Linked DNA regions of Nordella sp. HKS 07. The protein of the gene in region 1 interacts with the protein of each later gene in a pairwise test. Links are inferred from orthologs where the notes say so. Each region holds a gene or a part of one and is shown in the gene's direction. Other genes may lie near its edges.

What was found. The genes of interacting proteins can lie anywhere in the genome.
Region 2: the proteins of G5V57_RS33705 (region 1) and ptsN interact in binary tests that used the Escherichia coli proteins (3 or more experiments, as listed by UniProt). The link is inferred for Nordella sp. HKS 07 from one-to-one orthologs.

What each region holds. Positions count from the first base shown.
Region 1 is NZ_CP049258.1:7,141,171-7,149,211, reverse strand. Bases 2,138-5,370 are described here. They hold G5V57_RS33705 (sensor histidine kinase KdpD), read left to right. Parts: upstream 2,138-2,509; coding sequence 2,510-5,170; downstream 5,171-5,370. Other genes in these bases: G5V57_RS33700 (hypothetical protein), read right to left, coding at 5,167-5,370; kdpC (potassium-transporting ATPase subunit KdpC), read left to right, coding at 2,138-2,494. In the rest of the region: potassium-transporting ATPase subunit KdpB, read left to right, coding at 1-1,913; more of kdpC, read left to right, coding at 1,925-2,137; more of G5V57_RS33700, read right to left, coding at 5,371-7,383; G5V57_RS33695 (TonB-dependent receptor), read right to left, coding at 7,805-8,041. UniProt on the Escherichia coli protein: Member of the two-component regulatory system KdpD/KdpE involved in the regulation of the kdp operon. KdpD may function as a membrane-associated protein kinase that phosphorylates KdpE in response to environmental signals.
Region 2 is NZ_CP049258.1:2,849,956-2,857,477, forward strand. What follows is about bases 2,497-5,210. They hold ptsN (PTS IIA-like nitrogen regulatory protein PtsN), read left to right. Parts: upstream 2,497-3,476; coding sequence 3,477-3,944; downstream 3,945-5,210. Other genes in these bases: rpoN (RNA polymerase factor sigma-54), read left to right, coding at 2,497-2,655; hpf (ribosome hibernation-promoting factor, HPF/YfiA family), read left to right, coding at 2,852-3,433; G5V57_RS13480 (DUF1150 family protein), read right to left, coding at 4,154-4,420; G5V57_RS13485 (Hsp20 family protein), read right to left, coding at 4,424-4,849; G5V57_RS13490 (BMP family protein), read left to right, coding at 5,118-5,210. Outside these bases: lptB (LPS export ABC transporter ATP-binding protein), read left to right, coding at 1-759; more of rpoN, read left to right, coding at 1,150-2,496; more of G5V57_RS13490, read left to right, coding at 5,211-6,110; G5V57_RS13495 (ABC transporter ATP-binding protein), read left to right, coding at 6,142-7,522. UniProt on the Escherichia coli protein: Seems to have a role in regulating nitrogen assimilation.

The sequences.
Region 1 (8,041 bases):
TGACGGCGATGTGGCTGCGCGATCTGTTCGCTGGCACCGGGACCGCGATGTTCTCCGGCCAGATCGCCGCCTGGCTGTGGTTCACCGTGCTGTTCGCCAATTTCGCCGAAGCGGTGGCGGAAGGCAGAGGCAAGGCGCAGGCCGATGCGCTGCGGCGCACCCGCAGCGACACGGTCGCGCGCCGGCTCCTCCAGCCGGACGCGCGCAAAGACCTCTACGAGAAGATCTCGGCCCTCGAGCTCAGCGAAGGCGATATCGTGATCGTCGAGGCGGGCGAGGTCATCCCGGCCGATGGCGAGATCATCGAGGGCATCGCGTCCGTCAATGAATCGGCGATTACCGGCGAATCCGCTCCCGTGATCCGCGAATCGGGTGGCGACCGCTCTGCCGTCACCGGCGGCACGACGGTGCTCTCCGACTGGATCAAGGTGAAAGTGACCGCGGCCCCCGGCCACAGCTTCCTCGACCGCATGATCGCGCTGGTCGAAGGCGCCGAACGCCAGAAGACGCCGAATGAGCTGGCGCTGTCGATCCTGCTCTCCGGCATGACGCTCATCTTCCTGTTCGTCGTCGTGTCGCTGTGGGGCATTGCCGGCTATTCGGCGACCATTCTCTCGGTCACCGTGCTGGCCGCGCTGCTCGTCACCCTCATCCCGACGACGATCGGCGGGCTGCTCTCGGCCATCGGCATCGCCGGCATGGACCGGCTCATCCGCTTCAATGTGATCGCGACCTCGGGCCGCGCGGTGGAAGCGGCGGGCGATGTCGACACGCTGCTCCTCGACAAGACCGGCACGATCACCTTCGGCAACCGCCTGGCGACGGCGTTCCTGCCGGTACCGGGCACTTCAGAGCAGGCGCTCGCCGAGACCGCGCTCCTCGCCTCGCTGTCGGACGAGACGCCGGAGGGCCGCTCCATCCTCGCGCTGGCCAAGGGCAATCACCATGTCGCCGAGCCCGATCTCAAGGGCAAAAAGGCGGTGACGGTGCCGTTCTCGGCGCTGACTCGGCTGTCGGGCGTCGATCTCGGCGACCGTGTCATCCGCAAGGGCGCCGTCGATGCCATCCTCAAGCATGTCAACGTGGCGGCGAGCGCTGCGCCGGCCGCCTTCCGTGAAGCGGTAGACCGCATCTCACGTACCGGCGGCACGCCACTGGCGGTGGCCGAGAACGGACGCCTCCTCGGCGTCATTCAGCTCAAGGACGTGGTCAAGTCCGACATCAAGGAGCGCTTCAACGCGCTGCGCAATATGGGCATCAAGACGGTGATGGTGACCGGCGACAATCCGGTGACCGCCGCGGCCATCGCGTCCGAAGCGGGAGTCGACGATTTCATTGCGGAAGCCACGCCAGAGGACAAGCTCGCTTATATCCGCGCCGAGCAGGCCAAGGGCCGGCTCATCGCCATGTGCGGCGATGGCACCAATGACGCGCCCGCTCTGGCGCAGGCCGATGTCGGTGTGGCCATGCAGTCGGGCACCCAGGCCGCGCGCGAGGCCGGCAATATGGTCGATCTCGACTCCAATCCCACCAAGCTCATCGAGATCGTGGAAATCGGCAAGCAGCTCCTGATGACACGGGGCTCACTCACCACCTTCTCGATCGCCAATGACGTGGCGAAGTATTTCGCCATCATCCCGGCGCTGTTCGTGGCGACCTATCCGGAGCTCGGCGCGCTCAATATCATGGGGCTTTCCTCGCCCGAAAGCGCCATCCTGTCGGCGGTCATCTTCAACGCGCTGATCATTATCGCGCTGATCCCGCTGGCGCTGAAAGGCATCGCCTATCGCGCCGTCGGCGCGGGCGAGCTCCTGCGCCGCAACCTGCTCATCTACGGCTTCGGCGGACTGGTGGTGCCCTTCATCGGCATCAAGGCCATCGACATCATTGTTTCGGCGCTTCAACTCGCCTGAAGGAGGTTTCCATGTTCTCACAATTGCGCCCGGCGCTGTTCCTCTTCGCTCTTCTCATGCTCATCACCGGCATCGCCTATCCCCTGGCGATGACGGGGGTGGCGCAAGCGCTATTCCCGGGCAAGGCCAATGGCAGCCTGGTCGTCCTCGACGGCAAGGTGAGGGGCTCGGCTCTCTTAGGCCAGACCTTCGCCGACAATCGCTATTTCTGGCCGCGCATCTCGGCCGCCGGTTCCGGCTATGACGCTTCGGCATCCTCGGGCGCCAATCTGGGGCCGACATCGAAGAAGCTCATCGAGCGGATCGCGGCGGATGCCGAGCGCATCAAGGCCGCTGATGGCGTCCAGAGCCTGCCGCCAGATGCCGCCACAGCTTCGGCGAGCGGGCTCGACCCCCAAATCTCGCCCGCCTATGCGCTGCAGCAAGTGGGGCGAGTCGCCAAAGCGCGCAACCTTGCCGAGGAGCGCGTGAGAGGGCTGGTCGAGAGCCACATCTACAGGCCGGTGCTTGGCATATTCGGCGAGCCGCGCGTCAGCGTGCTTTCCCTCAACATCGCTCTTGACGCGCTGGGGGCCGGATAGAACATAGAGAGGCGCATGGTCCAAAGTCCTCACCTTCGTCCGTCACCGGACGCCCTCCTGAAGCTTGCCGGGCGTGAAGCGCGCGGCAAGCTCAAGGTGTTTCTGGGGGCATCCCCTGGCGTAGGCAAGACCTATGCGATGCTGTCGGGTGCCCGGCGGCTCAAGGCGGAAGGCCGCGACGTTATGGTCGGCCTCGTCGAAACGCATGGGCGTAGCGACACGGCGGCCTTGCTTGAGGGCCTCGAAGTGCTGCCGCGCCGGCCGGTCGCCTATAAGGGCCGGACGCTGATGGAATTCGACGTCGATGCGGCGCTGGCGCGCAGGCCCGACCTCATCATCGTCGACGAGCTCGCGCATACGAACGCGCCGGATAGCCGGCATCCGAAGCGTTTTCAGGATGTCGAGGAACTGCTCACTGCCGGCATCGACGTCTGGACGGCGCTCAACATCCAGCATGTCGAAAGCCTGTCCGACGTCGTCGCCGGCATCACTGGCATCACCATCCGCGAAGTGGTGCCCGACACGGTGATCGAGAGGGCGGATGACGTCGTGGTGGTCGACGTCACGCCGGACGAGCTTCTGGAAAGACTGAGGGACGGCAAGGTCTATCTGCCGGACAATGCCAGGCGCGCCGCCGACAATTTCTTCAAGCCGGGCAATCTCACCGCCTTGCGCGAACTGGCGCTCAGGCGCACCGCCGACCGCGTCGATGACGAGATGGTCGACTTTCTGCGCCAGAACGCCATCGAAGGGCCGTGGCCGACGGCAGAGCGCATCCTGGTCTGCGTCGGGCCGGATGCGCAGTCGCAGGCGGTGGTGCGCGTGGCGGGGAGGCTCGCCAAGGGACTCAATGCCGGCTGGGTGGCGGCGCATCTCGATCGAATCGGGCGCGATGGGCGCGATCCGGAGGCGCTGAAGCGGGTCGAGGAGGCGCTGAAACTCGCGCAACGCCTCGGCGCCGACATCTCCAGGCTTTCGGCACGCGATCTGCCCACTGAAGTCCTGCGCTATGCGAGACGCGAGAACATCACCCAGATCGTGCTCGGGCGCTCGCGCGCCTCCTGGTTCAAGCGCTTCATCGGCCGTTCGCTGTCGGACGAGATCACGCGCCAGGCGGAAGGCATAGCCGTCCATATCGTGACGCCGCCCAAGGGCAAGGCGCCATCTTTCCAATGGCCGCGTCCGGTGATGGCGGCAAGCGCCTATATCGGCGCCTTCGTCGCGGTGGCGATCGCCACGGGCCTCGGCCTTTTTGCGATCCAATGGTTGCAGGCGCCGGCCATCTCGATGTTCTTCCTCGCCGCGGTGCTGCTGTGCGCCAACCGTTTCGGCACTAGCAGCGCCATCGTGGCGGCACTGCTTTCGTTTCTCGCCTATAATTTCTTCTTCATCGCGCCGCTCCACACGCTGACCGTGGCAAGCCCGCATGAGCTTCTGGCGCTCACCGTGTTCCTGCTGGTCGCGGTCATTACCGGCAGCCTGTCGGGACGCGTGCGCGAACAATCGGTTGCGGCCGGCCGGCGCATATTCCAGACGCAGATGCTGTTCGACTTCTCGCGCAAGCTCTCGGGCACGGCAGCGCTCGACGATGTGCTCTGGGCGGTCGCCTCGCAGACGGCGTCGGCCATCAAGGGCGAGAGCATCGTGCTTCTGGGGGAGAATGGCGAGCTCGAGATCAAGGCGGCCTTTCCGCCGGAAGACATCATGGGCCCCGGCGAATGGACGGCGGCGCGCTGGGCGCTCAACCATCGCGAGGCGGCGGGGCTCGGCACCACGACCTTGCCCAACGCGCATTTCACCTTCCGTCCGCTCGCGACGCCGCGCGGCATCGTCGGTGTAATCGGCCTCAGGCCCGGCGCGCGCGATGTCTCGGGTGAGGATCAACGCGTGATCGAGGCGCTGATCGACCAGACAACGGTGGCGATCGAGCGCACATTACTGGCGGTGGACGCGGCCAAGGCCGAGGCCATGGCCGAAAGCGAACGTCTGCGTTCGGCGCTGCTCTCCTCCATCTCGCACGACCTGCGCACGCCGCTCGCCACGATCCTGGGCGCGGTGACGAGCCTCAGAAGCCTCGGCGGCCAGATGCCGAAGGAGAGCCAGAGCGAGCTTCTCTCGGCGATCGAGGAGGAGACGCGGCGCATGTCGCAATTCGTCACCAATCTCCTCGACATGACGCGCCTCGAGGCCCCCAATCTCGAGATCGGGCGCGACTGGGTCGATCTCGCCGACGTCATCCGGGCGGCGGTCACGCGTGCCCGCTCGACCTGGCCCGAGCGGCGGATCGAGCTCGCGATCGCGGCCGGGCTGCCGCTCGTCCATGGCGACAGCGGCCTGCTGGAGCAGGTGGTGTTCAATCTGCTCGACAATGCGCATAAATATTCACCCGCGGGCAGTCCCACCAAGGTCGGTGCCGCGGCGCGCCTCGGTGAGATCCTGATCGAGGTGAGCGATGAAGGGCAGGGCATTCCGCCTGACGATCTCGAGCGTGTCTTCGACAAGTTCTACCGCGCCAAACAGGGCGACGGGCGCAGTGCCGGCGTGGGCCTCGGCCTCGCCATCTGCCGCGGCATCGTGTCGGCGCTGGGCGGCAGCATCACGGCAGCAAGCCCGATTGCCGACGGCCGCGGCACGCGCATCACGATCCGACTGCCGGTGCCGCGCCAGACGGTCTAATCGTCCCCGACGCTGACGATCACCCGATCAGAAGTTTCCGATGTCCCGTCATCGACGACGAGACGCAGGACGTGCCGTCCCCGTGACAGCCCGTCAATCTCGGCCTGCAACCCGTCGGCCAGGAACCCGTCGCGGTTCGACGTCCAGTAGGCGTGGGGATCGTCACTGCGGCCATCGAGCCACATTTCGGTCCTGCCGATCAGCCGGACCGGCTGACGCGTCGATAGAACCGCATCGGCAGCGGGCGCCAGGATCTCCACGACGCGGACGGCCTCGCTGCCGAGCCGCGGCACCGACGTCTCAATGAAGGTGGTGCGGATGCCCGTGGATGTCGCCAGCTGGAACCTGAGGTCGCCTGCCCCACGCAGCAGGTCGAGCGGGATTTCAACCTCGTCGCCTTCGATGTCGATGGCGTAGGGTATCCAGGTCGCGCCGCCATCAGGTGAGTAGCGCAGCATCTGATGGGTCTCGGACCGCCGCCGTGCTCGTTTCCAGCTGATGCGAAGGCCGGATTCGACATCCCGCCGGACGACGGGCGTGGCGGAGAGATCTCGCGCGATGGGCTCAGACGGAACCTCGGCTACATCCCAGCTCGCGATGACCTCGCCGTTCCGCGTGAGGACGATGCGGGTCACGTCATCGGTCCAGGGCAGTGTCTCGAGGAAATCGGCGTAGGGGTCGAGTATGGACGCGTCAGAGGCGGGGTGACAACGCCGGGCGACAAGCAGGTCGCCGTCGGCGCGATACAGCTGCAATGAAAGCGGGGTCTCGTATTTGTCAACGCGACGCGGCGCCTCGCCCGGGAGGTGAAACGCCCACAGCAGCGTGGCCGTCCCCTCGCGTTCGACCGTGAAGCGGACGAGTAGCTTCTGTGCTTCGCCGGCGCGGACCAGGAGACGGTCGTACGGATTGAGCATGGGTGAGGAGAATGCCCGGGCGTAGTTGTAGGGCGAGATCCATCGCGGTCTGCAATAACTCATCAGGTCGGAGGTGTCAGGCCCGAAGATCTCCATCGGAGATGTTCCGAGATCGACGCCGAACTCGCCGATGCCGGACGGGCGCGTGGTGTTCGGATAGTCTGGATAATTCGTGTCCACATTCTCCGGCGTCGTGCAGGCGGCATCGAGCACATGGTCGTCTCCGGGAATGATCAGGTGAGCAAGCTCATGGGCGAATGTGTCCTCGCGGTCCGCCAGGCACCAGAAGCTGTTGCTCAGTGCAGCGCCCGCTGCCGTCACTCCTGATGCCTGGGTGTGCGCAGGCACCATTGCGACAAAGATCTCGTGGTCCAGAGGCGTGGGCGTCGTCCCATCGCGCAACCCCTGGACCTCGATACGCATCTGATCATATTTGTTGTTGGTGTCCAAAGCGCCCCCGAAGGTCCTGACACCCCGATCCCTGATGGTGAGACCCTCGATGGGCAGGATGCGTGGCGCGAGCTCCATGGTGGTGCGGCAGGCGGCGTCCGTTGGCTCAGCTATGGTTGGCGAGAATCCCGTCAGGCTGTAGCGGTAGCAATGGATAACCGGCCGCTCCCGTGTGTTGAAGAGGAGTTCACAGCCGCCCTTGCCGGTGTAGCTCGGGTCACCGCGATGCCCCTCGACCCAGACCTCGGCGTCCAGCTGCAGCCGTTCGTTGCAATGGCTCGCGTCGAGGACGAAATTGAGTGTATTGGCGAGGCGGCGCCGATCCGACGTCGCCGTCGCCGGGAGCACGATCAAGGAGCGCTCGTTGCGGGGCGTCAGCTCGCGACGGAGAATGTCATATTTCAACGTGTTGTTGTTCCATGCCATCACGAGGATGCGGCCTGTGAACCGCAGGTCCTGATGGTAGCCGTTCTGGACGTATACCCGGCACAGGGTCGCCTTGTTGGCGACGAGGGGCACGCTGTTCGGAGTGCCGCCAGAACCGAGCTGCCTGTAAAACTGGATCGCCTGCGTCACCTCCATTCCCTCGATCTTGATCGTGACAGAGTGCGGAACCTCCTCAGGCAAGTAGCATCCAGCCTCGGTCAACTGGTACTCGACATCCTGGATCTGGTATTCGAGCCTTTCGAGCGTCTCCATGATGCGATCGCGCTCATCGGGATCTCTTGTCTCACGCAGGCGACGAAGCCAGCGGGCATGATCTTCGGCATACCGTTTCCTCTGGGCCTCAAGGTTGCGGCAGATCGGGCGGCTGGTGTCGATAGGCTGGTCGGACAGGGGCGGCATTCACTCCTCCTGATCTTGTCAGACTAAACTGGCTGCTGCCTGGAATCCGGCTCGGGCGGTCTCCTTTTCGCTGCTCCGCAGGGTATTCTTCCTTACAAAGCAGTTTGTCACGCGCATCCGAAACCGGATGGAATGGGAAAGGACGATCGAACCGATCGCCCTCAAAAAGACCTATGTCAGTCAATCACGAGTGGGGAGTATGCAAAGGCGTCCGATCAAGGCCGGACGACATTAAGTTACTCGCCTCCAACGCGATTGTCCATATCCGGATTCAACTGAAAGTAAGTACGCTATCCCACAGGGGTCTGTCGTCGCCGTGGTTGAGGGCTGTGTTCCGACGACACCCTCATCCGGCCTTCGGCCACCTTCTCCCACAAGCAAGCGGGAGAAGGGAATGGTCGGAGAGATCAAATTCACCTGGCTAAAACGTCGCCGTCAGTCCCATCCTGACGGTTCGGCCGGGCGAGGGGACGAGGCCTGTCGACAGAGGATCGAGGTAATATTCATCACCTACATTCTCGACGGCGATATCGACGGTGAAGGTCTCATCGACCTTGTAACTGCCGAAGAGATCGTAGACGGTCTTCGCGTCATAGTAGATCGGCGAATTGACGGCGCCGGCGACGGTTTTGTAACCGCCATAGCGCTGGCCGAAGAA
Region 2 (7,522 bases), 4.3 Mb from region 1 along the record:
CAGGCGCCGAGGCGCCGCGCCGAGGATTCGCGCCCCGATGACGGTCTGGTTGCCGTGGGGCTCCGCAAGAGCTTCGGACAGCGGCCGGTGGTCAAGGGGGTCGATCTCTCCGTGAAGCGTGGCGAGGCCGTGGGGCTGCTTGGACCCAATGGCGCCGGCAAGACGACGGTGTTCTACATGATCACCGGGCTCATCGCGTCGGACCAGGGAACGATCAGCCTCGACGGGACGGATATCACCACCCTGCCGATGTATCAGCGTGCCAGGTTGGGTATCGGATATCTGCCCCAGGAAAGTTCAATCTTTCGCGGTCTCTCGGTTGAGGACAATATTCGTGCCGTGCTGGAGCTCGTCGAACCCGATCGTCAGCGGCGCGAAAGTGAGTTGCGTGAGTTGCTCGATGAGTTTTCCGTCTCGCATTTACGGCATTCGCCAGCTGTGGCGTTATCTGGCGGTGAGCGTCGCCGGGTGGAGATCGCCCGTGCCCTCGCCACCCATCCGCAATTCATGCTCCTCGACGAGCCCTTCGCCGGAATTGATCCGATTGCGATCGGTGATATACGCCAGCTGGTGCGACAGCTTACCGCTCGGGGAATCGGGGTGCTTATTACGGATCACAACGTCCGTGAAACCCTCGACCTCATCGACCGCGCGCTCATCATCCATGAGGGCGAGGTCCTGACCGAAGGCACGCCGCAGGAAATCGTGCACAATCCCGACGTGCGGCGCTTCTATCTGGGCGAGGGCTTCAGCCTCTGATATCCTCCCTGTTCCTGCGCGCAGCGTGAGAGGCCGGTTGCGGCCCATCACACGAAGTCGTGATTGCGGCCGGGCGTTCTCAAGGGATCACCTCGGCGATCCATCTCCTTGTTTCACGCATCGGATTGTCCGAAAGCCGCTTCGCGCCTTATCAGTCGGATGCCGTAGTGCATTTTAAGTTCGGTTATGCTACGCGCAAGCCGAGTTGCGGGCGTTTTCCGGCATTCAAGGATTGTGAAGGCGCCCGCTCCGTTAGCGCGTGATCAGGAAAACCGGACACCGGTTTTTCCGTCCGATCGCTCGCTAAGCTTAAGATTCTGATCACGTTTATCAACTCGGGCTGATCCGGCCCGAAGTGATCGTGATCCAGGGTAGGAAGGGGGCGCTTGGATGGCGCTGACTCCACGTTTGGAACTCAGACAGGGCCAGTCCCTGGTCATGACTCCGCAATTGCAGCAGGCGATCAAGCTTCTGCAAATGTCGAATCTCGAGCTCCAGGCTTTCGTCGAGAGCGAACTCGAGAAGAACCCGTTGCTGGAGCGCGACGAGAAGCGCGAGGCGCCCGCCGCCGGCGACGTGGCAGAAGAGCGCGACGTTGCCAGCGCGATGAAGGATGGGGCGAGCGCCAGCGAAAAGCTCGCCACGCTCGATACCGATCTCGAGAATGTCTATCAGGGCGAAAGCCGCGCCGATGCGGCGAACCGTGCCCAGATGTCCCCCGTCGATTCGGGCTGGGCATCGCTCAAATCCTCGCGTGGCGTGTCGCTCGACCAGGACGATCTCGATTTTGGCGCAGCACTTACCCGCGAGACGACGCTTGCCGAACATCTGACCGAGCAGTTGACACTGGCCATCGCCGATCCGGCTGACCGGCTGATCGGCCAGAACCTCATCGGCATGGTCAACGAGGCGGGCTACCTCACGAGCGATCCGGCCCAGGTGGCCGAGATGCTGGGCACCGATGTGGCGCATGTCGAGCGTGTGCTCGCCGTTCTGCAAGGTTTCGATCCGGCCGGCGTCTTCGCCCGCGATCTCAAGGAATGCCTCAGGCTGCAGCTCAAGGAACTGGATCGGCTCGATCCGGCGATGATGGTCCTCGTCGATCATCTCGATCTTGTCGCCAAGCGCGATTTCGCCGCCCTCAAGAGCCTGTGCAAGGTGGATGCCGACGACATCCGCGACATGATCACGGAATTGCGCCGGCTCAATCCCAAGCCTGGCCACGTTTTCGGCGCCGAGCCGGTTCAACCGGTGGTTCCCGACGTGTCGGTCAGGCCGGCGCCCGACGGCAGCTGGCTGGTCGAACTCAACAACGACACGCTGCCGCGCGTGCTCGTCAACAACCGCTATATGGCCCAGGTCTCGCGCGGCGCCATGCGCAGTGAGGACAAGACCTATCTTTCCGAGTGTCACGCCAACGCGACATGGCTGGTGCGCAGCCTCGACCAGCGCGCCAAGACCATACTCAAGGTGGCGCGCGAGATCGTGCGCCAGCAGGATGCGTTCCTGGCCTATGGCGTCCAGCATCTGCGCCCGCTCAATCTCAAGACGGTGGCGGAAGCCATCGAGATGCATGAATCGACGGTGAGCCGGGTGACCTCGAACAAATATGTCGCCACGTCGCGCGGCATCTTCGAGCTCAAATATTTCTTCACCACGGCGATCAGTTCGGTCGAGGGGGGCGAAGCGCATTCGGCCGAATCCGTGCGCCATCGCCTGCGCGAGATGATCGAGCGCGAGTCCGCCGCCAACGTCCTGTCGGACGATACCCTCGTCGACATGCTAAAGGCGGAAGGCATCGAAATCGCCCGCCGCACAGTTGCCAAATATCGGGAATCGCTAGGAATTCCTTCGTCGGTACAGCGCCGCCGGGAGAAGAACACCTTCGGCTCCTGATGCTCCGGCCGGGGCTCGGATTAAGGTTGACTTAACCGGCGCCCACGACTAGTTTCCGCGCCGTTTTGGAGGGGGCTGGTCCTCTCTGGTGACATAGCGGAAGCCGAAGGCCGGGATAAGAAACTTTCGGCAGTTGACGCCGGACGCCGCACCGCCCACATTGGATGGGCCAAGTCGATAAGCACTGTCAGGTAAAATGCAGGTCAAGATCACTGGCAAAAATCTGGACATCGGCGCAGCATTGCGGGCGCATATCGAGAATAGAGTTTTCGATATCGCCGAGAAGTTCTTCAACGGAACCGTCTCCGCCCATGTCACCCTCGAGAAGCAGCGCTCGCAGTTCACGGCCGACTGCACGCTGCATCTGGCGACCGGTCTCGTGCTCCAGGCACATGGTCAGGGCGCCGAGGCCACCCAGTCCTATGACAAGGCGGCCAGTCATCTCGAAAAGCAGCTCCGGCGTTATAAGCGCCGGCTAAAGGATCACAATGACAGCCGTGTCGAGCCTGTGCGCCGGCGCGCCGCGGCCGACTATGTCATTGCGAGCGCGGGAGAGCACGATGCCGAGGAGCCGAAGGATCTCAATCCTGTCATTATCGCGGAAAGCTCCGCCGATGTGCCGGAGCTTTCGGTGGGCGAGGCCGTGATGCAGCTCGATATCTCCACCGGCCAGTTCCTGCTGTTCCGCAATGCGCGCGACGGCGGCCTGAACGTGGTATACCGTCGCTCCGACGGCAATATCGGATGGATCGATCCTCATCTCGGCGCGGCTTCCTGAAGCCTGCCGCCTCGCCCTCGAGCGCAACAAGGAATACCAAGAAATGAACTTAGCCGAGATCATCGATTCACAATCGATCCTGCCGACCCTCAAAGTGCAGAACAAGAAGCAGCTTCTGCAGGAGATCGCGCATGCGGCGGGCAAGCTGACCGCCATCGATCATCGGGTGATCTTCGAGACGCTCCTGCAACGCGAGAAGCTCGGTTCCACCGGGCTCGGCCACGGCATCGCCATACCGCACGGCAAGATTCCGACTCTGACGCGCGTCTACGGACTGTTCGCGCGTCTGGCGACGCCGGTCGAGTTCGATGCGGTCGACAACGAGCCGGTCGATCTGGTGTTCCTGCTTCTGGCGCCCGAGCATGCCGGCGCCGATCATCTGAAGTCGCTGGCCCGGATTTCACGTCTGCTGCGCGATCACGAAGTCGTGGCAAAGCTACGCGGCACCGATACGGCGGAGGGGCTCTACGCGATTCTCACCGAGCCTGCTGCGACGCCGCACGCGGCATAGCGCGGGATGCGAAAAAGTGGGCACCGGTTTTTCGCAACAATTCCGCGCTAACATATAAGAATCGATCACGTTTATGAGTTTGGATTGACTCAATCCAAACTCATCGTGATCTAGGGAAACGTCCTCACGCCGACGGAATAAACCCAGAAAGCAGAACGCCCTTCCGATCTCTCGAAAGGGCGTTCCGGCAGAACTCTCTGCGAAACCGCTTAGTGAACGGTAACCGGCGTCAGCTCATGTTCGCGCGCGGCCGCGAAAGCCGCCTCGAAGCTGGCCGAGATGGACATCGGTGTGCCGTCCGCGCCATAGAGACAATAAAGCCTGATATTGCCCGGCATGTCGATTTTCTGCGGCTCCAGAAGCTTGGCCGCATGGCCAGGCTCGATTTCGCGGATATAGCCAAGCGCGCCATTGCCCAGCACCGCCAATTCATCCGTGGCGATTTCGAATTTCTTTTCGGTTTCGGGTCCGGTCATGGCTCAGACTCCTTTGATCTCGATCTTACGTATGATCTTTTGCGGCTCCGGCCGCTCGAGATCGATAGCGAGCAGGCCGTTCTCCAGTTGAGCCCCCTTCACCTCGACACCGTCTGCCAGGACGAAAGCGCGTTGGAACTGGCGTGCGGCGATGCCGCGGTGGAGATAGGCCCGGGAACCATCGTCGATCTGACGGCCCCTGATAATCAATTGGTTTTCCTCGACGGTGATTTCAAGCTCGTCGCGCGAGAATCCGGCAACCGCGAGCGTGACCCGGAATTTCTCGGGCGCGTTTTCGCCGCGCGCCACGCGTTCGATATTGTAGGGCGGATAGCCGTCATTTGCCGATTTCGCCGCCCGGTCGACGACGCGTTCGAAATCATCGAAACCAAGCAGATACGGACTGGAAAACAGCGACAGGCGAGTCATGAGGGGCCCTTGAAAAAGCAGCTCATTTGTCCGGCCCTGATAGGCACCGGACTATTGTGGCTAATATGTTGCCGGAGCCCCCGGGTTTCAAGCCTGTGGGCTCCGCACAAAGGCTGGCTTGCAAATGCCACGTGGCTGGCGTCAACTGTCCCATCCGGGGGGTGACCCGGTACCGAGGAAGGGCAGGTCCGGATGAGGCGAGTTCCCCATCCTCCGGTTCCGCGCCACGCCTTCGGCAAAGATAAGGACCAACAGGGAGGTTTTCATGATCAGGAAGCTGTTTGCGGCCGTTGCCATGACGGCAATGATGGCGGGCGCAAGCTGGGCGGCGGAAGTCAAGCCGGCGGTCGTCTACGATCTCGGCGGACGCAACGACAAGTCCTTCAACGAAAGCGCCTATATGGGCGCCGAGAAGTTCAAGGCCGATACCGGGATCGCCTTCCAGGATTTCGAGATTCAGAATGACAGCCAGCGCGAGCAGGCGCTGCGCAAATTCGCCGAACGCGGCTTTTCGCCGGTCGTCGCCATCGGCTTCAGCCATGCCGAAGCGGTGAAGAAAGTCGCCGCCGAATTTCCCAAGACTCAATTCGCCATCATCGACATGGTGGTCGATGCGCCGAACGTCGCCTCCATCGTGTTCAAGGAGCAGGAGGGGAGCTATCTCGTCGGCGTGCTGGCGGCACTCGCCTCCAAGTCCGGCAAGGTGGGCTTTGTCGGCGGCATGGACATCCCGCTGATCCGCCGCTTCGCCTGCGGCTATGTCGGTGGCGTCAAGGCCACCAACAAGGACGCCGAGGTGTTTCAGAACATGACCGGCACCACGGGTGCCGCCTGGACCGACCCGGTGAAGGGCGGCGAACTCGCCAAGTCGCAGTTCGACCGCGGCGCCGACGTCGTCTATCACGCTGCTGGCGGTACCGGCATCGGCGTGCTGCAGGCGGCGGCGGATGCCGGCAAGCTTGGAATCGGTGTCGATTCGAATCAGAACATGCTGCATCCGGGCAAGGTGCTGACCTCGATGCTGAAACGCGTCGATGTCGCCACCTACAACGTCTTCAAGGCCGGCCAGGATGGCACCTTCAAGCCGGGCGTCACGGTTCTCGGCCTCGCCGAAGGCGGCGTCGGCTGGGCGCTCGACGACAACAACAAGCCGTTGATCACGCCGGAGATGAAGGCGGCGGTCGACAAAGCGGAAGCCGACATCAAGGCCGGGACCATCAAGGTCCATGACTATATGGAAGATTCCGCCTGCCCATACTGATCCGGTTTTGACCATGACAGCGAACAAGGCGATGGCGGCTCACCCCGCCATCGCGCTTGCCCATATCGACAAGCGCTTCGGGCCGGTCCACGCCAACAAGGACATTTCGCTCGACATCGAGAAGGGCACCATCCACGGCATTGTCGGCGAGAACGGCGCCGGTAAATCCACCTTGATGTCGATCCTGTTCGGATTCTACCAGGCCGATTCAGGCGAGATCCGCATCGACGGCAAGCCTACCCGCATCGCTACGCCCACCGACGCGATCAAAGCCGGCATCGGCATGGTGCATCAGCATTTCATGCTGGTCGGCAAATTCACCGTGCTCGAGAATATCGTGCTGGGGGCGGAAGGCGGGTTCCTGCTCAATAGCGGGATGGCCAGGGCACGCCGTGAACTGGTGCGGCTCGAGAAGGATTACGGCCTGCAGGTCGATCCCGACGCGCTGATCGACGACTTGGCCGTAGGCCTGCAGCAACGCGTCGAGATCCTCAAGGCCCTCTATCGCGGCGCCGAGGTGCTCATTCTCGACGAGCCGACGGGAGTCCTCACGCCCAGCGAGGCCGAGCATCTCTTCCGCATCCTCAAGCAGCTGAAAGACCAGGGTAAGACGATCGTCCTCATCACCCACAAGCTCAAGGAGATCATGGCGGTGACCGAGCGTGTGTCGGTGATGCGCCGTGGCGAAATGGTGGCGACGCTCATGACGCGCGAGACATCGCCCGAAGAGCTCGCCGAACTGATGGTCGGCCGCCGCGTGCTGCTGCGCGTCGTCAAGTCCGAGCGCGCGCCCGAGCGCGCCGTGCTCGAGGTGAAGAACCTCATGGTGAAGGATGATGCCGGCACGGTGAAGGTCGATGACGTCTCCTTCGTCGTGCGCGCCGGAGAAATCGTCGGCATTGCCGGCGTCGCCGGCAACGGCCAGAGCGAGTTGCTGGAAGCGATCACCGGCATCAGGGCGCCCTACTCCGGCGAGATCCTGCTCAATGGCAAGCCTCTGCCCTGCGATGCGGCGGCGGCCAGGGCCCGCAAGCTCGCCCATGTGCCGGAAGACCGTCACCGCCTCGGCATCGTGACGTCCTTCGACGCCTGTGAGAATGTCATTCTCGGCTATCATGGCGACGAGCTCTATCAGCGCGGCATCTTCCAGGACCGCCGCGCCATCATCGCCGACACCGAGAAGAAGATGCAGGATTTCGACGTGCGCCCGCAGGACCCGCATCTGCGCCTTGGGCTCTTCTCCGGCGGCAACCAGCAGAAGATCGTGCTGGCGCGCGAGATCGAGCAGGATCCCGATCTCCTCATCGTCGGCCAGCCGACGCGCGGGGTCGATATCGGCGCCATCGAGTTCATCCACAAGCGCCTCATCGCCATGCGCGACCGCGGCAAGGCGGTGTTTCTCGTCTCTGTCG